DNA from 4 places in the Pseudomonas sp. B21-017 genome. Region 2 is predicted to be linked to each of the others. Evidence: predicted binding sites of a transcription regulator. Region 2 holds the regulator's gene; each other region holds the start of a gene.

Region 1 (7,164 bases), 880 kb from region 2:
GCCGGGCCAAGAGGCGATGTGCGGATCTGACGATCTTCATGGTAGGAGCGAGGCTTGCCCGCGAAAGGATCGCTGCGGTGTACCTGATAGACCGAGTCATCGTTCTTCGCGGGCAAGCCTCGCTCCTACCGGTGTGTGCATCAGAAGGTTCGACCTGTCATGTTCCGCGACGTAGAATGCGCGCCTTTCCCGGTCAATCGAGGCGATCGATTGGCCATCATGGGCGGGTAACCGTCCGTTGCCACCCGCATTCATCGGAGCACTTCCCATGAGCAATACCCCAACCAGCGAGTACCTGGAAACCCTCTACGAAGGCTATGGCCAGCGTTTTCGCATGGAAAAACTGCTGCACGAAGTGCGCACCGAACACCAGCACCTGGTGATTTTCGAAAACCCGCGCATGGGCCGGGTGATGGCGCTGGATGGCGTAATCCAGACCACCGAAGCCGACGAATTCATCTACCACGAAATGCTCACCCACGTGCCGATCCTCGCCCATGGCACCGCCAAGCGCGTGCTGATCATCGGTGGTGGCGACGGCGGCATGCTGCGTGAAGTGGCCAAGCACCGCAGCGTCGAACACATCACCATGGTCGAAATCGACGGCACCGTGGTCGACATGTGCAAGGAATTCCTGCCGAACCACTCCAAGGGTGCGTTCGATGATCCACGCCTGAACCTGGTGATCGACGACGGCATGCGTTTCGTCGCCACCACCACCGAAAAGTTCGACGTGATCATTTCCGACTCCACCGACCCGATCGGTCCGGGGGAAGTACTGTTCTCCGAAAACTTCTACCAGGCTTGCCACCGCTGCCTGAACGAGGGCGGCATTCTGGTGACCCAGAACGGCACCCCGTTCATGCAAATCGAAGAAGTCAAAACCACCGCCGGCCGCCTGCGCAGCCTGTTCCCGGACTGGCACTTCTATCAGGCGGCCGTGCCGACCTACATCGGCGGCGCAATGACCTTCGCCTGGGGCGCGACCGATACCGCTTATCGCAAATTGTCCCGCGAAACCCTGCAACAGCGCTTCGCCGGCAGCGGCATCATCACCCGCTACTACAACCCGGAAATCCATATTGGTGCCTTCGCGTTGCCGCAGTACGTGCTGCAAGCGGTGAACAAACCTAGCAACGACTGATGCTTCGTCGATAAGAAAGGCCGTCGCCGGTGTGTGAACACGCGGGTGACGGCCTTTTTTCATGTCTCGCTTTTAGGATCCCTTGGAACGATCGGCCAATGCACGAGTCGAGATAGATGTAAGCCCATCCATGGGTTTTACCGAGGAGGCACCGATGCAAAAGTGGAAAATCACTTTCGTGGATGAACACGGTGAATCAGTCGACGAACTCTTCGAGTGCGAGGAGTGCCCGAGCAACGAGCAAGCCGCCCAACTCATTCGCGACCGGCGACTGCCGGTGGCTGCGAAACTGGACCTCAATGATCTGGAGGGTCGTACCGATGATCCGACCGTCAAAAGTCTGAAATCCCAGCACAGCATTGAAATCCTCAGTATTACTCCGATTTGATACACCTCCTGTCACATTCACCACCAGGTCTTGGCAGCGGCTCTGTCTTGAGGCTACTCTGCAACCGAGATCAGCGAGTGACTCGCTAAGGTCTGGTCTTGTCAGCTACATGCTTGTTTCCCGGCGGCAACCTCTGTTGCCGCATCGAAAGTGCAGGGAATACGGAAAGTCTATCCATCAGTCTGAGGGGGACGTTTCATGAGCACAGCCTATCAAGAAGACATCAGCAGCAGCGTGCTGCGCCGCATGAAAGAAGGCGGTTTCGATTTTTCACGATTCCATCCCATCGAGTTCTACGCCATTTTCCCGGACGAGGAGCGGGCACGCAGGGCGGCAGGTCATTTTTGTGGTGAATCCTTGAATGCCCAGATCAGCGCGCGTGACGACGGCGCGTGGTCGCTGGAACTGAGCAAAGTGATGTACGCCACCTACGACGGGATCGGCGACTTCGAGCAGGACTTCGAGGCGGTGGTCGAGCCTCTGGGTGGCATCATCGAGGGATGGGGCGTCAAACAGGAGATACGAGGGCTACTCGCATAAGCTTATGAACAGTGACACTTAGTAACGGCTGACCTTTGGGTTGGCCGTTTTTTGTTTCGATCTTTTTATTTCGCCACATTTCAAACGGACAAAAAAAGCCACCTGAACAGGCGGCTAAAGGGAAGAGCGATCAGTTTTCCAGCGAATGTACGGATTATCCGCATCTCCCTCCCGAGCAGTGAAATCAACTCTGACTATGCTGCTGATAGGCGACAGCATTGCTTCGCCATGAAGCGGGGGCGATCAGGGTGGGGCAATTACCGCACAGGATTGGTGCGGGGCGCGCAGCAACATTATTCAACTGATTGATATCAAAGCGTTTCTGCCTATGGCACGGGCCTTGCGAAGGCCTGGATGTCCGTGTGACAAGGAGTACGGCATGATCCGCACCTTTTTTGATGAGATGTACGATGCCGGCGGCCAGGTCCGTCCGCATTATCGGGAGTTTGCCCGTTGGCTGGCCGAAACGCCTGACGAGCTTTTGGCACAACGGCGACGCGAGGCCGATCTGTTATTTCATCGTGCCGGGATTACCTTCACGCTCTATGGTGATGAGCAGGGGACAGAGCGCCTGATTCCCTTCGACACCATTCCCCGCAGCATCCCCGCCAGTGAATGGCGGGTCGTCGAACGCGGCTGCATTCAGCGGGTCAAGGCATTGAACATGTTCCTTGCCGACCTCTATCACGAGCAGCGCATCATCAAGGCCGGCATCATCCCGGCCGAACAAGTGCTGGCCAACGAGCAATACCAGTTGGCGATGCAAGGGCTGGATCTGCACCGCGATATCTATTCGCACATTTCCGGCGTCGACCTGGTACGCGATGGCGACGGCACGTACTACGTGCTCGAAGACAACCTGCGTACCCCCAGCGGCGTGAGCTACATGCTCGAAGACCGCAAGATGATGATGCGCCTGTTCCCCGAGTTGTTCGCGGCCCAGCGCATCGCGCCGATCGACCACTACCCGAACCTGTTGCTCGACACCCTGAAAAGCTCCAGCCCGATCGACAACCCGAGCGTGGTGGTGCTGACGCCGGGGCGTTTCAACAGTGCGTTTTTCGAGCATGCGTTCCTCGCTCGGGAAATGGGCGTTGAACTGGTGGAAGGCGCCGACCTGTTCGTGCGCGACGACAAGGTGTTCATGCGCACCACGGACGGGCCGAAAGCGGTCGACGTGATCTACCGTCGCCTCGACGATGCGTTCCTCGATCCGCTGGCGTTCAACCCCGATTCGATGCTTGGCGTTCCAGGGCTGCTGTCGTCCTACCGCTCCGGCAATGTGGTGCTGGCGAATGCCATCGGCACCGGGGTCGCGGACGACAAGTCGGTGTATCCCTTCGTCACGGACATGATTCGTTTCTACCTCGATGAAGAGCCGATCTTGAAGAACGTGCCGACGTGGCAGTGTCGTAATCCTTCTGAACTGTCCCACGTGCTGGCCAACCTTCCGGAGCTGGTGGTCAAGGAAACCCAAGGCTCCGGCGGTTACGGAATGCTGGTGGGGCCGGCGGCGACGGCAGCGGAGATCGAGTCTTTCCGCGAGCGGATCAAAGCCAAGCCCCACGCGTACATCGCGCAACCGACGTTGTCGTTGTCGACCTGTCCGACCTTTGTCGAAAACGGCATCGCACCGCGCCACATCGACCTGCGTCCGTTTGTATTGTCTGGCCGCGAAACCCGGGTTGTGCCCGGCGGTTTGACCCGTGTCGCCTTGCGTGAAGGCTCCCTGGTGGTGAACTCGTCCCAGGGCGGCGGAACCAAGGACACCTGGGTGGTCGAGGATTGAAGGAAGCTTGCCATGTTAAGTAGAACTGCCTCGGATCTGTACTGGATGTCGCGTTACCTGGAGCGGGCGGAAAACCTCGCGCGGATGCTCGACGTCAGTTATTCGCTGTCGCTGATGCCCCAGGACGGTCGTGGTGACGGCTTGCACGAACTGGCCATGCCGTTGCTGATCACCGGCACCCTGGACGATTACCTGGCGCGCCACGGCGATCTGCATGCCGAACGGCTGCTGCATTTTTTCGCCCTGGACGCGGCCAACCCGGCGAGCATCTACAGCTGCCTCGGTGCCGCGCGAGCCAGCGCCCATGCGGTGCGTGGGCGAATCACCGCCGACATGTGGGAAAACATCAACGCCACCTGGCTGGAAATTCGCGGGATCGCCGAGCAGGGCTTGAGTCGCTACGGCATGAGCCGTTTCTGTGAGTGGATCAAGGAACGTTCCCACCTGTTCCGCGGCGCTTGCTACGGCACGATCATGCGTAACGACGCGTTCCGCTTCATTCGTCTGGGCACCTTTATCGAAAGGGCCGACAACACCTTGCGCCTGCTAGATGCCCGTTACGAAATGGCCGGCGATCAAGCCGAAGCAGTCAGTGACGGTACGGCCCACGCCTATTACCAATGGAGCGCCTTGTTGCGGGCCTTGTCATCGTTCGAGGCCTACACCGAAATCTACCGCGACGCCCCCGGCGCCCGGCATGTGGCCGAGCTGTTATTGCTGCGCGCCGATGTGCCGCGATCCCTGCGAGCCTGCACCGAAGAGGTCGATCAGATTCTCGCTCAACTACCGGGGGCCAACGGCCGTCCCGCACAACGCCTGGCGGCGGAAATGGACGCGCGCCTGCGCTACACCGGTATCAACGAAATCCTCGACGAAGGCCTGCACACCTGGCTGACCGAGTTCATCCCGCTGGTGCGCCAGTTGGGCAATGCCATACACAGTTCCTATCTGGAGGCTGCATGAGACTTTCCATTAGCCACGAGACCGCCTATCACTACGAAGATCAGGTGCGGGCGAGCATCCAGTACCTGCGACTGACACCCCACGACAGCGAGCGCCAGCACGTGCTGAGCTGGCAACTCGACCTGCCGCGCCCGGTGCGCGCGCAACTCGATCCGTTCGGCAACATCCTGCATGTGTTGACCCTGGATGAGCCGCATGAAGCGATCATCATCGGCGCCCGTGGCCAGGTCGACATCGACGAGCTGCGCGAAGCCGAGCACGAGAGTCAGTCGGCGCTGCCGTTCCTGCGTTTCACCCGGCTGACCGAAGCCGACGAAGCCCTGCGCGCGTTTGCCGAGAAGGCGTGCAAGCAACGGCGGGATCGCACGGCGCTGATCGATTTGATGCATGGCCTGAACCAGCACATGACCTACACGCCAGGTGCCACCGAAGTGGAGACCAGCGCCGCGCAAGCTTTCGCCGGGCGTTCCGGGGTCTGCCAGGACCATACCCATGCGTTTCTCGCCTGCGCCCGCAGCCTGGGCATTCCCTCGCGTTATGTGTCGGGGTATCTGTACAGCGAGAACAGCGAACACTTGGCCAGTCACGCCTGGGCGGAAGCCTGGCTGGATGACGCCTGGTATAGCTTCGATGTGACCAACGAACTGGCCCGGCCTGAACGTCACTTGAAACTGGCCGTGGGCCTGGACTACCTCGACGCCTGTCCGGTGCGCGGTATGCGCCGTGGCGGTGGGTATGAGCAGATGCATGCCAAGGTGTTGGTCGCGCCGACGCCTGCGCCGGTGATCTCCGTCCAACAGCAGTAGCAGTCATTCATTGTGGCGAGGGAGCTTGCTCCCGCTCGGCTGCGCAGCAGTCGCAAACCCGGCGAATGCGGTTTGCCTGACGGATCGCGTCGCCTGATTTGAGGGCCGCTTCGCGCCCCAGCGGGAGCGAGCTCCCTCGCCACAGGTGGATGTTTACTTGGCCGTAGACACCTTGCGTCCCGCCATGTGCTTCAAATACCCCACCAACAACTCCAGATCCCCCTCCGGCAACACCGTCGGCGAGAACCCGGGCATCTTCGCCTGCGGCCACTGGCGCAAGCTCTGCGGGTCACGGATGTAACGCTTGAGGAAGTCTGCGCCGAAATACTCGGTCGGGTTGAACGGAATATTCAGGTCCGGCCCGAACTGCGCGTCCCCCGCGCCATTGAGTCGATGACAGGCCAGGCAGTTCTTCTGAAACAGCGCAAAGCCCTTGTTCACCGGATGGTCCGCCTTCAATGCAGGATCGGGTAACAGGGCAGGGAAGCGCTCATCCACCGGGGCCATGCGCTTGATGCTCGCCACTTCGAACGGCCATTGCTCGGGACTGATATTGCCCGCCTGTGGATCGGTCCAGACCAGATAGAACGGCCCGGCACTGGGCTTGCCCTCGGACAGCGGCGGCCACGGCTTGGCCGGGTCTTCAATCGCCAGCCAGGCCTGCGCGCCCTGGGTATTGAGCAACGGTGCGGCGGCCAGTTCGGCGGCAAAACCGTCCAGGGCCACGGCTTGCAAGTGGTCGTCAGGCTTGATGCCCGTCAACAACGCTGCCAACGGCACGGCGCGATAGCTCATGTCCCGTTTGTAGGAAACGTCGTTAGTGATCGTGATGGTCTGAGCCTGAGGATGCTTGAGCAATTCCTCGGTCTGCCAGGTGCGAGGGCTCGCGCCCAACTCAAGATTCAGCTGCGCGGCAGACAGAGGCGTGCTGAGCAGCAAGGCCCCAAACAAAATGAGCGCTTTCAAGTGATCGTCGTCCATGTCGTGGAAGTGCCGCAAAGGTTGGCACAGCCACGCCGGCCCGGATAGCGAGCCAGTCACATTTTTATCAGGCGAAATGAAAACCCCCGCTGCTCGATCAGCCAAGCACCTTGGTCAGGTTCGGCAAAATCAACAACAGCGTAGTAGCAAATAGAATGAGCCCGGCTTGACGTACTTTCGAATGTTTGAACATGGCTTGACCGCCTTTTTTGTTATTTCCTGGTTGCCTGCCTGCATATCTCCATGACGGCAGAGCGCTGCACTTCCTGTAGGACGAGAGCCTCGGCAAAACCCGACGACAACTTCGTACAGGTTTACATTAGGGCCCGCGTCACGCTTGGCTTAGATCCAATTCGTATGGACTTAGCGCTGATCGCTGCCAAAAAGACATGAGGCCTATGGCCATCTTCTTGGGCGCCCGTTGGCTAGACAGCTTGGTGACACGAATCGATTAATCCGATAGCTGACTACCGTTCGTCTGAGCGTGAGCGTCAACGCCAATGAGCGGTGTGGTCATTGAATCCACGGCTGCTCGGCATAAGGTGAGGGTATA
Region 2 (7,164 bases):
GGGCACATCGGCAACAAGATTGCCGCCACCCTGGCCAGCACCGGCACCACGGCGTTCTTCGTGCATCCAGCCGAAGCCAGCCACGGCGACATGGGCATGATCACGCGTGACGACATCATCCTGGCGCTGTCGAACTCCGGCTCCACCAATGAAATCGTAACCCTGCTGCCACTGATCAAGCGCCTGGGCATCAAATTGATCAGCGTCACTGGCAATCCCGACTCAGCGCTGGCCAAGGCTGCCGAGGTCAACCTCAACGTTCACGTCGAGCACGAAGCCTGCCCGCTGAACCTGGCGCCAACCTCATCGACCACCGCCGCTCTGGTGATGGGCGATGCCCTGGCGGTGGCGCTGCTGGAAGCCCGCGGTTTTACCGCTGAAGATTTCGCCTTTTCCCACCCAGGCGGTGCACTTGGCCGACGCCTGCTGCTGAAAGTGGAAAACGTCATGCACGCCGGGCAAGAGCTGCCGCAGGTTCAGCGCGGCACCCTGCTCAAGGACGCATTGATGGAAATGACCCGCAAGGGCCTGGGCATGACCGTGGTTCTGGAGGCCGACGGTAAACTTGCCGGGATCTTCACCGACGGCGATCTGCGTCGCACCCTGGACCGCAGCATCGACATCCACAGCGCCACCATCGAGCAGGTCATGACCGCCCACGGCAAGACCGCACGTGCCGAGATGCTGGCTGCCGAGGCGTTGAAAATCATGGAAGACCACAAGATCAACGCACTGGTCGTGGTCGACAGCGAGGACCGCCCGGTCGGCGCCTTGAACATGCACGATTTGCTGCGCGCTGGAGTAATGTAATGAGCACGGACCTGCTGCAACGCGGCAAACAGATCAAACTGGCGGTATTCGACGTCGACGGCGTGCTGACCGACGGGCGCCTGTACTTCCTCGAAGACGGCAGCGAATTCAAGACCTTCAACACCCTCGACGGCCAAGGCATCAAGATGCTGATGGCAGCGGGCGTGCAGACCGCTATCATCAGCGGACGCAAGACCCCGGTGGTCGAACGACGGGCCAAGAACCTCGGCATTCCACACCTGTACCAGGGTCGCGAAGACAAACTGGTGGTGCTCGACGAGCTCCTTGCCCAACTCAACCTGAACTATGAACAAGTGGCCTACCTCGGCGACGACCTGCCGGACCTGCCGGTGATTCGCCGCGTCGGCCTGGGCATGGCCGTGGCCAACGCCGCCGGTTTCGTGCGCGAACACGCCCACGGCATTACCCAGGCCCGTGGCGGCGAGGGTGCCGCGCGCGAGTTCTGCGAATTGATCCTGCGCGCCCAGGGCCGCCTCGATGCGGCCAACGCCGCGTACCTGTGAGCCCATCATGCTGAGCAAAAAGATTCGCAACATCCTGATATTCGGTTGCATCGCGGCGCTATTCGCTGCGGTCGGCTACTGGAACATCAGCCCGGAACGCTTCCTCGACAAGCCAGTGGCGCATGTCGATGAAGCCATGATCGACTATTACGCCACCAATGCCCACAGCGTGCAGTACCTGCCGGACGGCAAATTGCAGTACGAAATGACGTCCGACAAGGTCGAACACCTGAAAGCGACCGAAGTGACGTTGCTGTCCAATCCTGACCTGAACATGTTTCGCGGCACCGAATTCCCCTGGCACGTCCAGAGCGATCGCGGCGAAGTCAACCCGGACGGCACCCAGGTCGAGTTGATCGACTCGGTACGTATCACGCGTTTCGACGAAAAAAACCGTAAAACCCTGATTACCACCACCCGTATGACAGTGTTCCCGCAGCAGCAATATGCGCAGACCGATCAACCCGTTAGAATCGACGGCGCCGGCGGTGTATCGACAGGCAACGGAATGAAAGCGTACTTGAAAGAAAGCAGGATACACCTGCTATCGAACGTAAGAGGACAGTATGAGGCTCGTTAAAACCCTCCCTATTTTGCTCAGTCTGAGCGCAGCACTGGGAAGCGTGAGCGCCTGGGCTCTGCCGACCGATCAAGCGCAGCCTATCCGCATTCAGGCCGACGACGCCCAACTGGACGATAAGAACGGTGTTGCCACCTATAAAGGTGATGTGATCATCACTCAGGGCTCGATGAAGGTCACCGGCAACACCGTGACCATCACTCGCACCCCGACTGGCGACATCGACGTGGTGACCTCGGTGGGCAACCTGGCGTACTTCGAGCAATTGCAAACAGCTGGCGACACCAAGCCTGTTCAGGGCTGGGGCGTGACCATCCAATATCACGCCGCGCAAAACCGCGTCGTACTGATCGACAAGGCCAAAGTTGTCGACAAGGACAACAACGTCACCCAGGGCGAAAAAATCGTCTATGACACGGTGAAAAAACTCGCCAGCGCCGGTCGCGCCACAGGCAGCAAGGTCACCGAGGCACGTCCGCGTATCGACATGGTGATCCAGCCGAAGAAGAAAACCGACGAGAAAACCCAGTAATGGCAACTCTGAAAGCTCAGCATCTGGCCAAGAGCTACAAGAGCCGCCAGGTCGTGCGTGACGTCAGCCTGTCCATCGACAGCGGCCAGATCGTCGGCCTGCTTGGCCCCAACGGCGCCGGTAAAACCACCTGTTTCTACATGATCGTGGGCCTGGTACAGGCCGATCAGGGTCGCGTACTGATCGATGACCTGGACGTCAGCCACCAGCCGATGCATGGTCGCGCGAAGGCCGGTATCGGCTATCTTCCGCAAGAAGCGTCGATCTTCCGCAAGCTGTCGGTGACCGACAACATCATGGCCATCCTCGAGACCCGCAAGGAGCTCGACAAGGCCGGTCGCCGCAAAGAGCTGGAAAGCCTGCTGCAGGAATTTCACATTCACCACATCCGCGACAGCCTTGGCATGAGCCTGTCCGGTGGTGAACGCCGTCGGGTGGAAATCGCCCGGGCACTGGCCACCAACCCGAAATTCATCCTCCTCGACGAACCCTTCGCCGGCGTGGACCCGATCTCGGTGGGCGACATCAAGCAGATCATCCATCACCTCAAGGCCAAAGGCATTGGCGTGCTGATCACTGACCACAACGTCCGTGAAACCCTGGACATCTGCGAAACCGCCTACATCGTCAACGATGGCCAGCTGATCGCTGAAGGCGACTCCGCCACCATCCTGGCCAACGAACTGGTCAAGGAAGTGTATCTGGGCCATGAGTTCCGCCTGTAAGCGCTGAGGTGCCTGGCCAGTCGCCTTGATGCTCATATCAATAAAAAATCAATAGTTTTTTATTGTTACAGCGCTCTAGGCAAACACTTCAGTTTCAGGCATATAATTTGCTTATGTTTGGCGCTTCGGCGCCCTGTAGTGGATGGCGCATGTGCGCCGGCGAATAAGGTGTTAAGCCCCTGCCATGAAACCATCGCTAGTCTTGAGAATGGGCCAGCAGCTGACGATGACACCGCAGCTGCAACAGGCCATCCGCCTGCTCCAATTGTCGACCCTGGACCTGCAACAGGAAATCCAGGAGGCCCTGGAGTCCAATCCGATGCTCGAACGCCAGGAAGAAGGCGACGACTTCGATAACGCAGACCCCTTGGCCGACAAAGCCGAACAGCAACCCAACACCGACATTCAGGAACCCTCCTACCAGGAAACCGCCCCGACGGTGGATAACCTTGAGGAAGGCGACTGGAACGAGCGCATTCCCAACGAATTGCCTGTCGATACCGCCTGGGAAGACGTCTACCAGACCAGCGCCAGCAGCCTGCCGAGCAACGATGACGACGAGTGGGATTTCACCACCCGTACTTCGGCCGGTGAAAGCCTGCAAAGCCATTTGCTCTGGCAACTGAACCTGGCACCGATGTCCGACACCGATCGCCTGATCGCCGTGACCCTGATCGACTGCATCAACAATCAGGGCTATCTGGACGAAACCCTCGAGGAAATCCTCGAGGCCTTCGATCCGGAACTGGACATCGAACTGGACGAAATCGAAGCCGTCCTGCACCGCATCCAGCAATTCGAGCCCGCCGGTATCGGCGCCCGCAACCTCGGTGAATGCCTGCTGCTGCAACTGCGCCAACTGCCCGCCAAGACCCCTTGGCTGACCGAGGCCAAGCGCTTGGTCACCGATTACATCGACTTGCTCGGCAGCCGCGACTACAGCCAGCTGATGCGCCGCATGAAGCTCAAGGAAGATGAACTGCGCCAGGTGATCGAACTGGTCCAGAGCCTCAACCCGCGCCCGGGTTCGCAAATCGAGTCCACCGAAGCCGAATACGTCGTTCCCGACGTGATCGTGCGCAAGGACAACGAGCGCTGGCTGGTGGAACTGAACCAGGAGTCGGTGCCGCGCCTGCGGGTCAACGCCCAATACGCCGGCTTCGTACGCCGCGCCGATACCAGCGCTGACAACACCTTCATGCGTAATCAGTTGCAGGAGGCTCGCTGGTTCATCAAGAGCCTGCAAAGCCGCAACGAAACCCTGATGAAAGTGGCCACCCAGATCGTCGAGCATCAACGCGGCTTCCTGGAGTACGGCGACGAGGCCATGAAACCGCTGGTGCTGCATGACATCGCTGAAGCGGTGGGCATGCACGAATCGACGATTTCACGGGTGACCACGCAAAAATTCATGCATACCCCACGGGGCATCTATGAACTGAAATACTTTTTTTCCAGCCACGTCAGTACCTCCGAAGGCGGTGAATGCTCGTCTACGGCGATCCGCGCGATCATCAAAAAACTGGTTGCCGCGGAAAATCAGAAAAAGCCGTTGAGTGACAGCAAGATCGCTGGTTTACTGGAGGCACAAGGCATTCAGGTGGCTCGCCGCACCGTCGCCAAGTACCGCGAATCCCTAGGAATCGCGCCTTCGAGCGAACGCAAGCGGTTGATGTAGAGCCACGCCACAGCGTTCCAGTGGTAGATCATCGGATCTACCGCTTTATGCACTGGCAACGAAGGAGAAGCTGTATGCAAGTCAACATCAGTGGACACCAACTGGAAGTGACCGAACCTCTTCGCACCTACATCGGCGAAAAACTCGAACGATTAGAGAGGCATTTCGACAAGATCACCAACGTGCAGGTCACGATGACGGTCGAGAAGCTCAAGCAGAAAATCGAAGCCACGCTGCATATTCCCGGCAATGAGGTGGTCGCTAACGCGGAACATACCGATATGTACGCAGCGATCGACGCACTGACCGACAAGCTGGATAAACAACTCAAAAAGCATAAGGAAAAGACCCAGAGCCTCCTCCAGGGCGCGACCGGTCGTTAACACTCCCAACCCATGATCCGACTTGAAAGCATCCTGACCCCCGGCCGTTCCCTGGTGAACGTGCCGGGCGGCAGTAAAAAGAAAGCCCTCGAGCAAATTGCCAACCTCATCCATCGCGAAGTGCCGGATCTGGCCATGCAGGATGTCTTCGAGAGTCTGGTCGCCCGTGAAAAACTCGGTTCCACCGGCTTTGGCAACGGTATCGCCATCCCCCACTGCCGTCTCAAGGGCTGCGGATCGCCCATCAGTGCCTTGATGCACCTGGATGCACCCATCGATTTCGACGCCATCGACGGTGCCCCGGTTGACCTGCTGTTTGTACTGCTGGTCCCCGAAGCCGCCACCGATGCGCACCTGGAGTTGCTGCGCCAGATCGCCAGCATGCTTGATCGCAAGGAAGTGCGTGAAAAACTGCGCAGCGCCCCGAGCAACGAAGCCTTGTATCAGGTTGTCCTGGACGAGCAAAACGGTCACTAATCATGCGCCTGATCATCGTCAGCGGCCGCTCCGGCTCAGGTAAAAGCACTGCCCTCGATGTTCTCGAGGACAACGGCTACTACTGCATCGACAACCTGCCGGCCGGTCTGTTGCCGGAACTGGCCGAACGCGCACTGATTCACACCGAACTGGCACAACCTCTGGTGGCCGTGTCCATCGATGCACGCAACTTGCCGAGCCACCTGTCACGGTTTCCCGAATTGCTGGAAGAAGTCCGCAGCCGGCATATCCAGTGCGATGTGCTGTATCTGGACGCCGATGAAGAGACCCTGCTCAAACGATTTTCGGAAACCCGCCGTCGTCACCCGCTGAGCAGTGCCAATCGCTCGCTGGCGGAGGCGATAGAGGACGAAACCAATCTGCTGGGGCCGATCGCCGACCTGGCCGACCTCAAGGTCAACACCACCAATCTGAACCTGTATCAGCTGCGCGATACCATCAAGCTGCGCCTGCTGAATCAGCCGGAGCCCGGTACTGCGTTTCTGGTGGAGTCTTTCGGGTTCAAGCGTGGCATGCCGGTGGACGCCGATCTGGTGTTCGACGTGCGCTGCCTGCCTAACCCTTACTGGAAACCGGAGCTGCGGGCACAGTCCGGGCTCGATCAACCGGTGGCCGACTACCTGGCGGCGCAGCCGGATGTCGAGGAAATGTTCCAGGACATTTCCTCCTACCTGCTCAAGTGGCTGCCCCGCTTTGCCGCCAGCAACCGCGCCTATGTCACCATTGCCATTGGCTGCACCGGCGGGCATCACCGCTCTGTCTACCTGACCGAACGTCTGGGCCAGGTCCTGCAACAATCCCTGAAGAACGTCCAGGTTCGCCACCGCGACCTCAGCTAAAGGATTCACATCGCGATGCCTGCTCTGGAAATCGAAATCATCAACAAGCTGGGCCTGCATGCCCGCGCGTCTGCAAAATTCGTTGGCGTCGCCGGGCAGTTCCCTTGCCAGATCAGGGCTGGCCGTACACCGGAAACGATGGTCGATGGCAAAAGCATCATGGCCATGATGATGCTCGCGGCCGGCAAGGGCACCAAAATCCACCTGAAAACCGAAGGTGAACAAGAGCAGGAAGCTATGGATGCACTGGTGGCGCTGATCAACAACTTCTTCGACGAAGGCGAATAAAGATCAATGAATTACGGCTTTCGATTGCGCCCACGGATGCGTAGGCGCTGACGAAACTGCGATATTTTGATCCAAAAAAAAAAGCGCCACCCGATCGGGTGGCGCATTTTTTTGTGCAGCAACCGCAGCTTAACTACCCGCCACCGTCATCCGCTCGATCAACACCGAACCTGTGCGAATGTTGCTGCGCAATTCCAGGTCATTACCGACCGCAATGATCTGCTTGAACATGTCGCGCATGTTGCCGGCAATAGTCACTTCCTGGACCGCGAACTGGATTTCGCCGTTCTCGACCCAAAAACCCGCT
Region 3 (7,164 bases), 1.4 Mb from region 2:
CATGTCGGTGTGGTCCAGACCGGCGATGCCGTTCAGGGCCGAGGCGTAGACGACTTTGAAGTCCAGCTGTTCTTCGGTAGCACCCAGGTTGTCGAACAGGTCGAAGATCTGGTCCAGAACCCAGTCCGGACGCGCGCCTGGACGGTCAACCTTGTTGATGCACACGATTGGACGCAGGCCGGCTTCGAACGCCTTCTTGGTCACGAAACGGGTTTGCGGCATAGGGCCGTCTTGAGCGTCAACCAGCAGCAGAACGGAGTCGACCATCGACATTACGCGTTCAACTTCGCCGCCGAAGTCGGCGTGGCCCGGGGTGTCCACGATGTTGATGTGGTAGCCGTTCCAGTTGATGGCGGTGTTTTTCGCCAGAATGGTAATACCGCGCTCTTTCTCCTGGTCGTTGGAGTCCATCACGCGCTCGTCGTTGAGCTCGTTGCGCTCCAGGGTGCCGGATTGACGCAAGAGTTTGTCTACCAGGGTGGTTTTACCATGGTCAACGTGGGCAATGATGGCGATGTTGCGTAGATTTTCGATCACTTGTGTATCTCGATCAGAGGATTCGGTGTGCTGACAAGTCTTGGCAGCGATTAACAGTAGCGTCCGTACAAGCCGTTACAACTTGACGGTGGCATCGGGGGGCCGGTGACGCAGGCCACAGGCAAACAGCCCCGGGCACTTAGCTCGGTCGATAAACGCGCACATTGGCATGCCCCTCACTGAGCAAATGGTGGGCATGCAGGCGACTCATCACGCCTTTGTCGCAATACAGCAGGTACTGGCGAGTAGGGTCCAGTTCCTTGAAACGAGCGTTCAGTGCATAAAACGGCATCGTCTGTACCTCGATACCAGGAAGCTCCAGCGGGTCGTCTTCGGCGGCATCCGGGTGACGGATATCGATGATGATCTGGCCCGCCAGCGCTTCGCTGACTTCTTCAATCTGCAAGTCCTGGCCCAATTCGTCGATCACCCGATCGATCGGCACCAGTTTGGCGTTCTCGAGCGCGCGCTCAAGGACTGCCATGTCGAATTCTTTCTCTTCGTGCTCCACGCGGTAGCGCTTGGCCGCCGTCTTCGGATTGACCGAGATGACCCCGCAGTACTCCGGCATGTGCCGGGCGAAATCGGCGGTGCCGATCTCGTTGGCCGTGTCGATGATGTCCTGCTTGTGACTGGCGATCAGTGGACGCAAGACCAGCTTGTCGGTCACGCAGTCGATCACGGACAGGTTCGGCAACGTCTGGCTCGACACCTGGGAGATCGCCTCACCCGTGACCAGCGCTTCGATGTGCAGTCGATCGGCAATTCGGGAAGCAGCGCGCAACATCATACGCTTCAAAACTACACCCATATGACTGTTATCGACTTTCCCGAGAATTTCTCCCAGAACTTCCTCGAACGGCACACTGACAAATAACACGCGTTGGGAGCTGCCGTACTTCTTCCAGATGAAGTGCGCGACTTCCATGACGCCCAATTCGTGGGCGCGTCCGCCCAGGTTGAAGAAGCAGAAGTGGCTCATCAGCCCGCGGCGCATGATCTGGTAGGCCGCAACGGTGGAATCGAAGCCGCCGGACATCAGTACAAGCGTCTGCTCCAGGGCCCCGAGCGGATAACCGCCGATGCCGTTGTGCTGGCTGTGGATCACGAACAACCGTTGGTCGCGAACTTCGATACGGACTTCGATTTCGGGCTTTTTCAGGTCGATCCCGGCGGCACCACACTGACGGCGCAACTGGCTGCCGACATATTTCTCGATGTCTATCGAACTGAATGGGTGCTTGCCGGCGCGCTTGCAGCGCACCGAGAAAATCTTTCCGGCCAGCGCATCGCCGTAGTGCTGCTTGCACTTCTCGACGATGTCGTCGAAGTCGCCCAGCGGGTACTCGTCGATCTGCAAAAAGTGCGCGATGCCCGGCGTGCAAGTCAGGCGCTCGCCCATCTCTTTCAGGACCTTGGGGTCGCTGACGCGGGTTTCCAGCTCGAGATTGTCCCACACACCGTTCACCACCACGGCCGGGTCCAGGTCGCGGAGCACGGTACGGATGTTTTTGGCCAACTGGCGGATGAAACGCATCCGTACCGGGCGGCTCTTGATGGTGATCTCGGGGAAGACTTTTACGATTAGTTTCATGAAAACAGCGCGCGCAGGGCCAGCCGAAAAAGGGGGGCGCGGATTATAGCGGAAATTGCTCAAGGTTTAACCAGTTAATGTGCAGAAGGTTTTGCATGCACCAAAACAGGTCATTTATGGAAATCGACGCTACATTACAGGGCGATATTTTGCGCTTTATGGTGCGCCGCCCCCTTGCAAGCGTGATATTGGGGCAAAAAACCCATGATGAGGCACTGGCATGCAATTTGCTCCCTTGTGAGGCAGGTTGCCATGGCAGAGTATTCGCGCCGGCATCACCCACATTTAAGGGCATCCATTACTAGCCCTAAGCCACCCGGAGGACACTATGTCGAAGTCGGTTCAACTCATCAAAGATCATGACGTCAAGTGGATTGATCTGCGCTTCACGGACACCAAAGGCACTCAGCACCACGTGACCATGCCGGCTCGCGATGCGCTGGATGAAGCTTTCTTCGAAGAAGGCAAAATGTTCGACGGTTCCTCCATCGCTGGCTGGAAAGGCATCGAAGCTTCCGACATGATCCTGATGCCGGACGACACCACTGCCGTTCTCGACCCGTTCACCGAAGAGCCGACCCTGATCCTGGTTTGCGACGTGATCGAGCCTTCGACCATGCAAGGCTACGACCGTGACCCACGGGCGATCGCCAAGCGTGCCGAGGAATACCTGAAGTCGACCGGTATCGGCGACACCGTATTTGTGGGTCCAGAGCCCGAGTTCTTCATCTTCGACGAAGTGAAGTTCAAGTCCGACATCTCTGGCTCGATGTTCAAAATCTACTCCGAACAAGGTTCGTGGATGTCCGACCAGGACGTGGAAGGCGGCAACAAAGGCCACCGTCCAGGCGTCAAAGGCGGCTACTTCCCGGTTCCGCCGTTCGACCACGACCACGAAATCCGTACCTCCATGTGCAACGCCATGGAAGAAATGGGCCTGACCATCGAAGTTCACCACCACGAAGTGGCGACTGCCGGTCAGAACGAAATCGGCGTGAAGTTCAACACCCTGGTTGCCAAGGCTGACGAAGTTCAGACCCTGAAATACTGCGTACACAACGTAGCTGACGCATACGGCCGCACCGCGACCTTCATGCCTAAGCCGCTGTACGGCGACAACGGTTCGGGTATGCACGTTCACCTGTCCATCGCCAAAGATGGCAAGAACACCTTCGCTGGCGAAGGCTATGCCGGCCTGTCCGATACCGCCCTGTACTTCATCGGAGGCATCATCAAGCACGGTAAGGCTCTGAACGGCTTCACCAACCCGTCGACCAACTCCTACAAGCGTCTGGTCCCAGGCTTCGAAGCTCCAGTGATGCTGGCCTACTCGGCTCGCAACCGTTCCGCTTCGATCCGTATTCCTTACGTGTCCAGCCCTCGCGCTCGCCGTATCGAAGCCCGTTTCCCGGATCCAGCAGCTAACCCGTACCTGGGCTTCGCTGCACTGTTGATGGCTGGCCTGGACGGCATCCAGAACAAGATCCACCCTGGCGACGCAGCTGACAAAAACCTGTACGACCTGCCGCCTGAAGAGGCGAAAGAGATCCCACAAGTTTGCGGCAGCCTGAAAGAAGCCCTGGAAGAGCTGGACAAAGGTCGTGCGTTCCTGACCAAAGGCGGCGTTTTCAGCGACGACTTCATCGACGCTTACATCGCTCTGAAAAGCGAAGAAGAAATCAAGGTTCGTACCTTCGTACACCCACTGGAATATGAGCTGTACTACAGCTGCTGATCCGGTAGCGCTGCACTACGCAGCGTGACAAAAGAGAGGCCTCCTTCGGGAGGCCTTTTTTGTGGGCGAACGTCTGTCATCGAATGCCCGGTTGCGTGCATCATGGCCTTCACCCGATAAAGTCGAGATCCTCCATGCGCCTACGCTCATCCCTTGCCTTGCTCACTGCCCTGCTGGCCAACAGCGCTTTCGCCAGCCCGGCACCTGCCGCCCTCGCCCCACTGCTTGGCACCATCGAGGAGCGCCTGGCGATTGCCGATCAAGTCGCGTTGAGCAAATGGGACAGCGGTAAACCCGTCGAGGACCGTCAGCGCGAGCGTGAGGTGATTGCCGGCGCCGTTGCCCTGGCACCTGCTTATAAATTGAGCAACGAAGCCGTCGAACAGTTCTTCTCGGCGCAGATCGAGGCCAACAAACTGGTGCAATACGCGCATTTGTCTGACTGGCATGCGCAAGGCAAGGCACCCGACGATCCTCGCCCCGACCTCGTCGGGCAGATCCGCCCGCAACTTGATCAGTTACAAAAACGCCTGCTGCAACAACTGGCCGATTTCAGCCCTTATCGCAACGACCCGCAGTGCCCGTCCTGGCTGGCCAAGGCCAATAAAACCGGCACCCAAGTATCTCTGCGCGAGCTCGCCAAGGTACGCGCCAGCGCTGAGTTGTGCAGCGCCAGCCGCTGAGCCGGCCTGCCGACATGCGCTGATGTGCTCTATGCTCAGCGCTTAGTCGCCACGAACGGAACAGGGCCGGACACTTGCCCAACGGCCAATGGAAGCCTGCAATGCGCTCATTATTGTTATGCCTGCTCGTACTGATCGCCCTGCCCGCCGCTGCGCAGATCTATAAGTACACCGACGCCAATGGCAACACCGCCTACAGCAATCAGCCGCCCGACGGCGTCAAAGCCCGGCCGGTCGAATTGCCACCGCTCAACAGCGTCGAGCGTCAGTCGCCCAGCGAACCCGTAGCACCGCCGCAAGCCAGTAGCCGTGACCAACCGCACAGCGCCTATCAGGTGCTGGAGCTGAGCGGCCTGCCCACCGAAGAAGCCTTGCGCGCCAACAACGGCACGTTCACCGTCAGCGTATTGATCAATCCACGCCTGCAAGGCACTCATCGATTGAGGCTGTTACTGGACGGTCAACCCTACGGCCAGCCGAGCAACGTGCCGACTCTGCAACTGGTGAACATCGACCGTGGCGAACATAACCTTGCGGTTCAGGTGATCGACGGGCAAAACGTCGTGCAACAGAGCCCCACCGTGACGCTCACCGTGCAACGGGTGCATAAACCTTGAGGGCCTGGCTGTTGATCGCGTGCCTGGTCAGCCTGCCGGCGATGGCCGAGGTCTTCACATATATCGACGCTCAGGGTAATCGGGTCTTCACCGATCAGCCGGGCGCCCGCAACGCCAAACGTGTGCCGTTGGCGACAAGCAATCGAATGTCAGCCAACCCGAGTGGCGCAGCGCCCATGACCGCTGCGAAAACAAACCCGGCCAAACCACTGTTTCATTACGACATGCTTCGGGTGCTGGTGCCGGAACCGGATGCCACGATCCGTAGCAGTGCCGGTGAGTTGATCGTCAGCGTTACCAGCGAACCCGGCCTGCAACAGGGTCATCGTTACCGTTTGCTGCTGGACGGCCAGCCCACCGCCGAGCCCGGCCCCAGCCCGGTGTTCGCCCTGAGCAATATCGACCGCGGCAGTCACAACCTGTCGGTGGAAATCCTCGACGAACAGGGCCGCACCGTCGAACGCACGGCCAATCAACCGTTCCATATGCTGCGCATTTCCCTGGCGCAGAAACGCCAGGTCAAACCCTGCACCCTCACCGACTACGGCCAACGGCCGGAATGCCCCCTTAAAGACAAGCCTGAAGAAGAAAAAAGCGCCTTCTTGCCCTTCTTCTAACCTCGTTCAGGTTTGCGCACTATATTGGTGCAAACATCTGCACCATACCCACATCTCAGCCCATTTTGGTTCGAAAGTACTCGAAAAAACTCGCAGAACGCCATGCAAACGAGCGTAAAACGCCCGTTTCAGGCTCTAAACGCTTCTTTTCGGAGCCTTGGTTTGGTTTTTGCATTTTCCTAATACCGGCGCGTTATTCATGCGCATGCCCTGCTCCAAAAGAGGTCCTGATGACCATTAGCGACGCACTACACCGCTTGCTACTCGACAACCTGACCACCGCCACCATCCTGCTCGACGCCGAACTGCGCCTCGAGTACATGAACCCGGCGGCGGAAATGCTCCTGGCCATCAGCGGCCAGCGTAGCCATGGGCAGTTCATCAGTGAGTTGTTCACCGAGTCCACCGAAGCGCTGAACTCCCTGCGCCAGGCAGTCGAGCAGGCACACCCGTTCACCAAGCGCGAAGCGATGCTCACCGCCCTCACCGGCCAGACCTTGACCGTCGACTACGCCGTGACGCCAATCCTGAGCAATGGCGACACGATGCTGCTGCTGGAGGTTCATCCTCGCGACCGCCTCCTGCGGATCACCAAGGAAGAGGCGCAACTGTCGAAGCAGGAAACCAGCAAAATGCTGGTGCGTGGCCTCGCCCACGAGATCAAGAACCCTCTCGGCGGCATTCGTGGCGCGGCTCAGTTGCTCGCCCGTGAGTTGCCGGAAGAAAGCCTGCGCGATTACACCAACGTCATCATTGAAGAGGCCGATCGCCTGCGCAATCTGGTGGATCGCATGCTCGGCTCCAACAAGCTACCGTCGCTGGCCATGTGCAACGTCCACGAAGTGCTGGAGCGTGTGTGTCAGTTGGTGGAGGCCGAAAGTCAGGGCTGCATCACTTTGGTGCGCGACTACGACCCAAGCATTCCGGATGTCTTGATTGATCGCGAACAGATGATTCAAGCCGTGCTGAACATCGTGCGCAACGCGATGCAGGCCATCAGCAGCCAGAACGAGCTGCGCCTTGGCCGCATCAGCTTGCGTACCCGCGCCATGCGCCAGTTCACCATCGGCCACGTGCGCCATCGCCTGGTGACCAAGATCGAGATCATCGACAACGGCCCGGGGATCCCCGCCGAGCTGCAGGAAACCATCTTCTTCCCCATGGTCAGCGGCCGCCCGGACGGTACCGGGCTGGGCCTGGCCATTACCCAGAACATCATCAGCCAGCACCAGGGCTTGATCGAATGTGACAGCCATCCAGGCCACACCACGTTCTCGATCTTTCTGCCACTGGAACAAGGAGCCACATCGACATGAGCCGTAGTGAAACCGTGTGGATCGTCGATGACGACCGTTCTATCCGTTGGGTCCTGGAAAAAGCC
Region 4 (7,164 bases), 2.6 Mb from region 2:
CGGTCGACGTCCACCAGATAACTCTGGAAGCGCTGGCTGCGCTCGTGGAACGTGATGATCAGCGGGTCATGGCTGTCTTGCAGCTGACGCAGGTTGCCGGAGATTTCCAGGGGCGTGGTGAGCACCTTGGGTGGCTGCGGAGCATCTTCCGCGCTTAAGGCATTGGACACGAGGTATCAATCTCCAGACAAATATGACTACTGGCCGGCATTCTGCCAGCATGTTTCGCGTCTTGATAGGGCGTGCTCATTGAAAGGCTTAAGCCTGACTGAGCGGGCGTGGCTTGGCGAGCTTGGAGGTTGATCCGCGGGCATCGTAGAGCGCTGGCGGCTCGCCGCCGGTGAGGATTTTCAGCTGGTTGGCCGTGGCGGCCTGCTGCACCAGAATCGACTGGCCATTGTTGGCATTGGCGGCCTGGCACTGGGCCAGGAGGTCGGTCAGCACGTCGCTCTGTCCCAGCAACCGTTCGCCAATGCTCGACTGGCTGGCGAGTTGCTCCAGGCCCTGGCGGTTGGTTGGCAGGTTGAGGCTGGCGAGGATTTCACTGCGCTTGCGGCCATGCTGTTCGAGCAGAATGATCAATGCCTGTTTATGCGCCAGAATTTCTTCGAGCAGTGGCATGTCGCGACCGTGCAAGGCGAGGGACTCGGTTTGCAGTAGCTCCAGCAGTTGTTGCGCCGGGGCGAAGTCGTCGATGATCAGTTGCAGTAAATGAGTGTCGTGCATGGCTGGCCTTGGGTTTTAAGCGTCCAAAAGCCTGGCGCGGGCCGTGGCCTAGCGCTGGGCTTCGAAGTTGAGCAGTTTGCTGGCTACACGGTTGCTGTCGACTTTATAGCTGCCATCGGCAATCGCTGCTTTCAACTCGGCCACGCGGGCGTTGTCGACGGCAGGCTGATCGCGCAGCTTGTCAGTGACCTTCTGCAACTGTTGAGCCTCATTGCTGAGGTGTACCGATTCCCCGCTTTTGGTGGTACTGGCCTGTTCGGCCGGGGTATTCAGCGGCGCGGATTGGCCGGCTTCGGCGGTTTCCTTGGCGGTGCTGGTACGCGTACTGCCCGTAAGTGACGAGGAGCTGTTTAAACGACTGAAATCGATGACCATGACAATAAACCTCTGGATATTTGGACGCTTGCCATGTTTTCGGCGATTCCCCGAAAAACTTTAGGCCCATTTATCAATGAGCTTGCATGCGCCAGCGCATGCCCTGCATGCGGCACAGTTTAGGCAACCGCCAGGCGGTGCGCCATCACTTCACAAACACAGAGCCCTTACATGGCCACTTCCACCTGGCCGGGCGCTGTGACTTGCGCCTTGATGACCCGCTGGGAGTTAAGGTTTTTCACGCGAATCTGTTCGCTCAGGCCGCCGTTGGACAGCGCTTCACCCGGCATGCGCACACTGAGCGTACCACTGCGGGCGGTAATCACCACCTGGTCGCCCTTGCGAACCACTTCCGCCTGTTCGAGATGCACCAGCGTAATGATCTGATCGGCGACCATTGGTCGGGTAAGTTTTTGCCCGATAGCCTGATCGACGGAAGTCAGAAACCCCTGATTTATCAGGCTGATATCACGCTCGCGCAGGGTTACGTCCTGAGGTTCGATAATCCCTGTGCGCTTGAGCGGACGAGTGGTCGTCACAATGTCGCGAAACAGCTTCACTTGAGCGGGCACGAAGACCGTCCAGGGCGAGGCGCCATCGCAGCGAACCTTGACCGTGACCCGTCCCAGAGGCCTTGCCGGGCTCTCGAGGGTGGCTGTCAATTCCTTGTCGCACATAGGCATGCGCAGGCGCGGATCGAGCTGGTTGACCTGGATTTCGTAGCGACCTTGCGTTTGACTGGTGGCCAGATAGTCCTCTACGGTGAATTCAAGAAAGCCCTGGGTGACGCCGATAAGCATGTCAGGCAAGGTAACCGTATCAGCAAGGGCAGGGCTGCCAGCGTTGAACAGGCAAGCGGCCGACATCGCGCAGAGCAATCTGCGGCAGGTTGATGTGAGGTGTCGGAAAAATGTCGGTTCTGTGTTCATAAGAGTTAAAAAGCAAGCGCCGTGCCGTTTCGTGATGAATGTGCGTCGCAACACACTTAGCGTTGGTGTAGGAGTCTGGGCATGGCTGGTGTAATGGATTCGGTGAACCAGCGCACGCAACTGGTAGGGCAGAATCGCCTTGAGCTGTTGTTGTTCCGTCTCGACGGCCAGCAGCTGTATGGGATCAACGTGTTCAAGGTTCGCGAGGTGCTGCAATGCCCCAAGCTGACCCTGATGCCCAAGTCCAGTCCTGTCGTGTGCGGTGTGGCGAATATTCGGGGGGCAACCATTCCGATCCTGGATCTGGCGATGGCGACCGGTGCCGGTCGGTTGCTGGACCAGAGCAATCCCTTCGTGATCATCACGGAGTACAACACCAAGACCCAGGGTTTCCTGGTTCGGTCGGTGGAGCGCATCGTCAACATGAACTGGGAGGAGATTCATCCGCCACCCAAGGGCACGGGGCGCGATCACTACCTGACGGCTGTGACTCGGGTCGACAACCAGTTAGTCGAAATCATCGACGTCGAGAAGGTGCTGGCGGAAGTGGCGCCGACGCCGGAAGCGATTTCGGTGGGCGTGGTCGATGTTGAGACCCAGCACAAGGCGCTCTCTTTGCGCGTATTGACGGTCGACGACTCGTCGGTGGCACGCAAGCAGGTGACCCGTTGCCTGCAAACGATCGGTGTCGAAGTGGTGGCGTTGAACGACGGCCGGCAAGCGCTGGATTACCTGCGCAAGCTGGTCGACGAGGGCAAGAAGCCGGAAGAAGAGTTCCTGATGATGATCTCCGACATCGAGATGCCGGAGATGGACGGGTACACCCTGACGGCCGAGATCCGCGCCGATCCGCGCATGCAAAAGCTCCATATCATCCTGCATACTTCGTTGTCGGGTGTGTTCAATCAGGCGATGGTCAAGAAGGTCGGTGCCGATGACTTCCTGGCCAAGTTCCGTCCTGATGACCTGGCATCCCGGGTAGTCGACCGGATCAAAGCAGCAGATAACAGCTAGAGGCCTTCTGCCCCTGGCGGTCAACACGATTTAAGAGGCGGTATCTTTGTCTACGGGTAATTTGGATTTCGAACAGTTCCGGGTATTCCTGGAAAAAGCCTGTGGCATTTTGCTCGGTGAAAACAAGCAATATCTGGTCTCGAGCCGTCTCAACAAACTGATGGAACAGCAGGGCATCAAATCGTTGGGTGAGCTGGTTCAGCGCATCCAGACCCAGCCGCGCAGCGGTTTGCGCGAGATGGTGGTGGATGCCATGACGACCAACGAAACCCTGTGGTTTCGTGACACCTATCCGTTTGAAGTCTTGAAGAACAAGGTATTGCCTGAAGCGATCAAGGCCAGCCCCGGTCAGCGCCTGCGGATCTGGTCGGCGGCGTGTTCGTCGGGTCAGGAACCGTATTCGCTGTCGATGTCCATCGATGAGTTCGAACGGGTCAACATGGGCCAGTTGAAGATGGGCGTGCAGATCGTTGCCACCGACCTGTCCGGCAGCATGCTGACCAACTGCAAGACCGGCGAGTACGACAGCCTGGCCATCGGTCGCGGTCTGTCGCCCGAGCGCCTTCAGCGTTACTTCGACCCCAAGGGGCCGGGGCGCTGGGCCATCAAGGCACCAATCAAGAGTCGGGTGGAGTTTCGCTCGTTCAACTTGCTGGACAGCTACGCAAGCCTGGGCAAGTTCGACATCGTGTTCTGCCGCAACGTGCTGATCTACTTCTCCGCCGAGGTGAAGAAAGACATCCTGTTGCGCATTCACAGCACGCTCAAGCCGGGCGGTTATCTGTTCCTTGGCGCGTCCGAAGCGCTGAACGGTTTGCCGGACCATTACCAGATGGTCCAGTGCAGCCCGGGGATCATTTACCAGGCGAAGTGATTCGTTGACGGCATACAAAAAAACGGGGGGCCTCAGGGGCTCCCGTTTTTTTTGCCTGCTTGTTTCTCATAGGCACCCCAATACCTGTAGGAGCGAGGCTTGCCCGCGAAAGCGTTGGGGCGGTCAATGATGATTGTTGTCTGGCACACCGTTTTCGCGGGCAAGCCTCGCTCCTACAGTTGATCGGTGTTGCCCTGGGAAAGCGGCAGAAAAGCGGCAGGCGGCGGAAATCGGTTGCCGCTTTTCTGGCATTGCCGCCTCGCCACTGCTCGCAAAGCCCCCGGTTTACGGGCTTTTTTGAATTGGCACGCCGCTTGCAGTGTTCACGTTACGAAAAATCAGGTCACCCGAAGGTTTCCCGACATGAGCATCAGCTTCGATAAAGCGCTCGGTATCCACGAACAAGCCCTGGGCTTCCGCGCTCAGCGTGCCGAAGTCCTGGCCAACAACATCGCCAACGCCGACACCCCGAACTACAAGGCTCGGGATCTGGACTTCTCGAAAGTGCTCGCCGAGCAGAACGAGAAAACCAAAAACGGCAAGTTCGCCTTGAGCATGACCAACAGCCGTCACATCGAAGCTGAAGGCCTGGGCAATGGCGACGAGTCGCTGATGTATCGCACGCCGATGCAACCGTCGATCGACCAGAACACCGTGGATGCCCAACTGGAACAGTCGAACTACGCGGAAAACGCGGTCAACTTCCAGGCCAGCTTCACCCTGCTCAACAGTAAATTCAAAGGGCTGGTGTCAGCCCTGCGCGGAGAGTAATTCATGTCCCTGTCCAGTGTTTTCAACATTGCCGGTAGCGGCATGAGTGCCCAGACCACTCGCTTGAACACCGTCGCCAGTAACATCGCCAACGCCGAGACCGTTTCGTCGAGCATCGACCAGACCTATCGCGCCCGTCACCCGGTGTTCGCCACCATGTTCCAGGGCGGCCAGAGCGGCGGCAGCGATTCGCTGTTCCAGAACCAGGACGCGGCCGGTCAAGGCGTGCAAGTGCTGGGTGTGGTCGAAGACCAGAGCAACCTTGAAGCGCGCTACGAGCCGAATCATCCGGCCGCCGATGCCAAGGGCTACGTCTACTACCCGAACGTCAACGTCGTCGAAGAGATGGCCGACATGATTTCCGCGAGCCGTTCGTTCCAGACCAACGCAGAAATGATGAACACCGCCAAAACCATGATGCAGAAGGTCCTGACCCTCGGTCAGTGATAAGGGGCGACTTTCGATGAGTGTTACCGATACCACCAGCGGCGTAAGTCTCAAGGATGTCCTGGCCAACTCTTCGGTCAAGACCACGACCACCAGTGATGGTCTTTCCGCGGCGACCAGCAGTGCCACCGGCAGCAAGGCATTGGGCAAGGATGCGTTCCTGCAACTGCTGGTCACCCAGCTGAAAAACCAGAACCCGCTCGATCCTCAGGACAACAGCGCGTTCGTAGCCCAGTTGGCGCAGTTCAGTAGTCTGGAAGGCATCACCACGCTGAACCAGACCGTCAGCGGCATTGCCGGCAACTACAACTCCTCGCAAGCCTTGCAGGCTTCTTCGCTGGTGGGCCGTTCGGTCATCGCGCAGACCGACAAGGCCGTGGTCGACACCTCCAAGAGCCTCAACGGTACCGTCGTGGTGCCGACATCGGTTTCCGCAGCCACCGTCAAGATCACCAACTCGGCAGGCACGGTCATCCGCACCCTCGACCTGGGTAGTCAAAACGCCGGCAATGCCAGCTTCATTTGGGACGGCAAGGACAGTTCGGGCGCGGTGGCACCGGCGGGTACTTACACCTTCGGCGCAACGAGCACCATCGACGGCAAGAACACCTCACTGATTACTTACCTGCCGGCAACGGTCAACAGCGTGACCATCAGCCAGACCGGCGGTGAGTTGATGCTGAACCTGGCAGGCCTGGGCAGCGTTGCCCTGTCCAAAGTGCAAACCATTGGTCTATAGAGCCGACTAACACGGCACAAAGGAGTGGAATATGTCTTTCAATATCGGCCTTAGCGGTCTCTATGCGGCCAACAAACAACTGGACGTGACCGGCAACAACATCGCCAACGTCGCGACCACCGGTTTCAAATCGTCCCGTGCAGAATTCGAAGACGTGTACTCGGCCACTCGCCTGGGTACCGGCAGCAAGACCATCGGTAACGGCGTGCGCCTGGCCAACGTTTCCCAGCAGTTCAGCCAGGGTGATGTGAACAACACCGGCAACGTGCTGGACATGGGCATTCAGGGCAACGGCTTCTTCATCCTCAGCGACAACGGTTCCCTGAGCTACACCCGTGCCGGTGCGTTCAAGACCGACGCTCAAAACTTTGTGGTCGATAACAACGGCAACCGCTTGCAGGGTTATGGCGTCGATTCCAATGGCAAGATCATCAACGGTGTGTTGACTGACTTGAAGATCGACACCTCGAGCCTGAAGCCGAATCCGACTACCAAGGTTGATCAGACGATGAACCTGAACTCGGCGGAAACCACGCCGACCGTGGCCCCGTTCAGCCCGACCGATACCAACAGCTATAACAAGACCATCTCCACCAAGGTCTACGACAGCCAGGGTAACGAGCACACCATGGACCAGTACTACGTGAAAACGGGTACCAACGCGTGGCGTGTCTATACCTACATGGACGGTCGCTCCCCGGCCAACCCTGCAACCACGCCTCCAGTGCCGATCACCGCTGACATCACTTTCAACTCCGACGGCAGCATTAACACGCTGACGGCGGGTGCCGGCTGGACCCAGACTGGCAACACGTTGACCATGACCGGTTGGGTGCCAGGTGCCATTACCAACGCCGCAACGATTCCTGTGACCTGGGGGCCGAACGGTTCCGTCGCTGCCACTGGCGGTATCGCGTTCAACATGGCGCTGACCACTTCTTACAACTCGCCAACCGCCCGTACCGCCCAATACCAGGACGGCTACGCCACCGGCCAGATCTCCAGCCTGACCATCGACGCCAGCGGCGTCATGACCGCCAACTTCAGCAACCAGCAAACCAAGGCCATCGGCCAGGTGGCGGTGGCGAGCTTCGCCAACGAGCAAGGCTTGCAGCCAATTGGCGGTACGCGCTGGAAAGAAACCTTCGCCTCCGGTGTGGCCGGTGTCGATGCGCCGAAAACCGGTACCCTAGGTTCGGTCGTGTCCAACTCGCTGGAAGAGTCCAACGTCAACCTGACCAACGAACTGGTTGATTTGATCAAGGCGCAGAGCAACTACCAGGCGAACG

The links. The regulator sigma-54, encoded in region 2, starts transcription at its own class of promoters, with help from an activator protein. The targets are predictions, from matches to a motif close to ANTGGCATNNANNTTGCTNT.
Region 1: the regulator sigma-54 is predicted to act here: its motif matches at 2,400-2,419, upstream of LOY28_RS20735 (circularly permuted type 2 ATP-grasp protein).
Region 3: the regulator sigma-54 is predicted to act here: its motif matches at 2,346-2,365, upstream of glnA (glutamate--ammonia ligase).
Region 4: the regulator sigma-54 is predicted to act here: its motif matches at 4,220-4,239, upstream of flgB (flagellar basal body rod protein FlgB).

Annotation. Positions count from the first base shown of each region.
Region 1 covers NZ_CP087194.1:4,622,313-4,629,476, reverse strand. The annotation lists gene LOY28_RS20755 (PLDc N-terminal domain-containing protein) at 1-30, shown strand, start outside; gene speE (polyamine aminopropyltransferase) at 269-1,144, shown strand; gene LOY28_RS20745 (hypothetical protein) at 1,299-1,532, shown strand; gene LOY28_RS20740 (ribonuclease E inhibitor RraB) at 1,731-2,072, shown strand; gene LOY28_RS20735 (circularly permuted type 2 ATP-grasp protein) at 2,452-3,861, shown strand; gene LOY28_RS20730 (alpha-E domain-containing protein) at 3,874-4,824, shown strand; gene LOY28_RS20725 (transglutaminase family protein) at 4,821-5,630, shown strand; gene LOY28_RS20720 (cytochrome c) at 5,784-6,611, opposite strand.
Region 2 covers NZ_CP087194.1:5,503,982-5,511,145, forward strand. The annotation lists gene LOY28_RS24970 (KpsF/GutQ family sugar-phosphate isomerase) at 1-810, shown strand, start outside; gene LOY28_RS24975 (HAD family hydrolase) at 810-1,334, shown strand; gene lptC (LPS export ABC transporter periplasmic protein LptC) at 1,342-1,914, shown strand; gene lptA (lipopolysaccharide transport periplasmic protein LptA) at 1,901-2,446, shown strand; gene lptB (LPS export ABC transporter ATP-binding protein) at 2,446-3,171, shown strand; gene LOY28_RS24995 (RNA polymerase factor sigma-54) at 3,356-4,849, shown strand; gene hpf (ribosome hibernation-promoting factor, HPF/YfiA family) at 4,924-5,232, shown strand; gene ptsN (PTS IIA-like nitrogen regulatory protein PtsN) at 5,245-5,709, shown strand; gene rapZ (RNase adapter RapZ) at 5,712-6,569, shown strand; gene LOY28_RS25015 (HPr family phosphocarrier protein) at 6,585-6,857, shown strand; gene pmbA (metalloprotease PmbA) at 6,987-7,164, opposite strand, start outside.
Region 3 covers NZ_CP087194.1:348,088-355,251, reverse strand. The annotation lists gene typA (translational GTPase TypA) at 1-537, opposite strand, end outside; gene thiI (tRNA uracil 4-sulfurtransferase ThiI) at 677-2,131, opposite strand; gene glnA (glutamate--ammonia ligase) at 2,460-3,866, shown strand; gene LOY28_RS01615 (chorismate mutase) at 4,001-4,549, shown strand; gene LOY28_RS01610 (DUF4124 domain-containing protein) at 4,651-5,166, shown strand; gene LOY28_RS01605 (DUF4124 domain-containing protein) at 5,163-5,783, shown strand; gene glnL (nitrogen regulation protein NR(II)) at 6,014-7,099, shown strand; gene ntrC (nitrogen regulation protein NR(I)) at 7,096-7,164, shown strand, end outside.
Region 4 covers NZ_CP087194.1:1,561,081-1,568,244, forward strand. The annotation lists gene LOY28_RS06815 (flagellar brake protein) at 1-170, opposite strand, end outside; gene LOY28_RS06820 (flagella synthesis protein FlgN) at 259-726, opposite strand; gene flgM (flagellar biosynthesis anti-sigma factor FlgM) at 775-1,101, opposite strand; gene flgA (flagellar basal body P-ring formation chaperone FlgA) at 1,269-2,030, opposite strand; gene LOY28_RS06835 (chemotaxis protein CheV) at 2,112-3,044, shown strand; gene cheR (protein-glutamate O-methyltransferase CheR) at 3,091-3,918, shown strand; gene flgB (flagellar basal body rod protein FlgB) at 4,282-4,689, shown strand; gene flgC (flagellar basal body rod protein FlgC) at 4,693-5,136, shown strand; gene flgD (flagellar hook assembly protein FlgD) at 5,153-5,875, shown strand; gene flgE (flagellar hook protein FlgE) at 5,907-7,164, shown strand, end outside.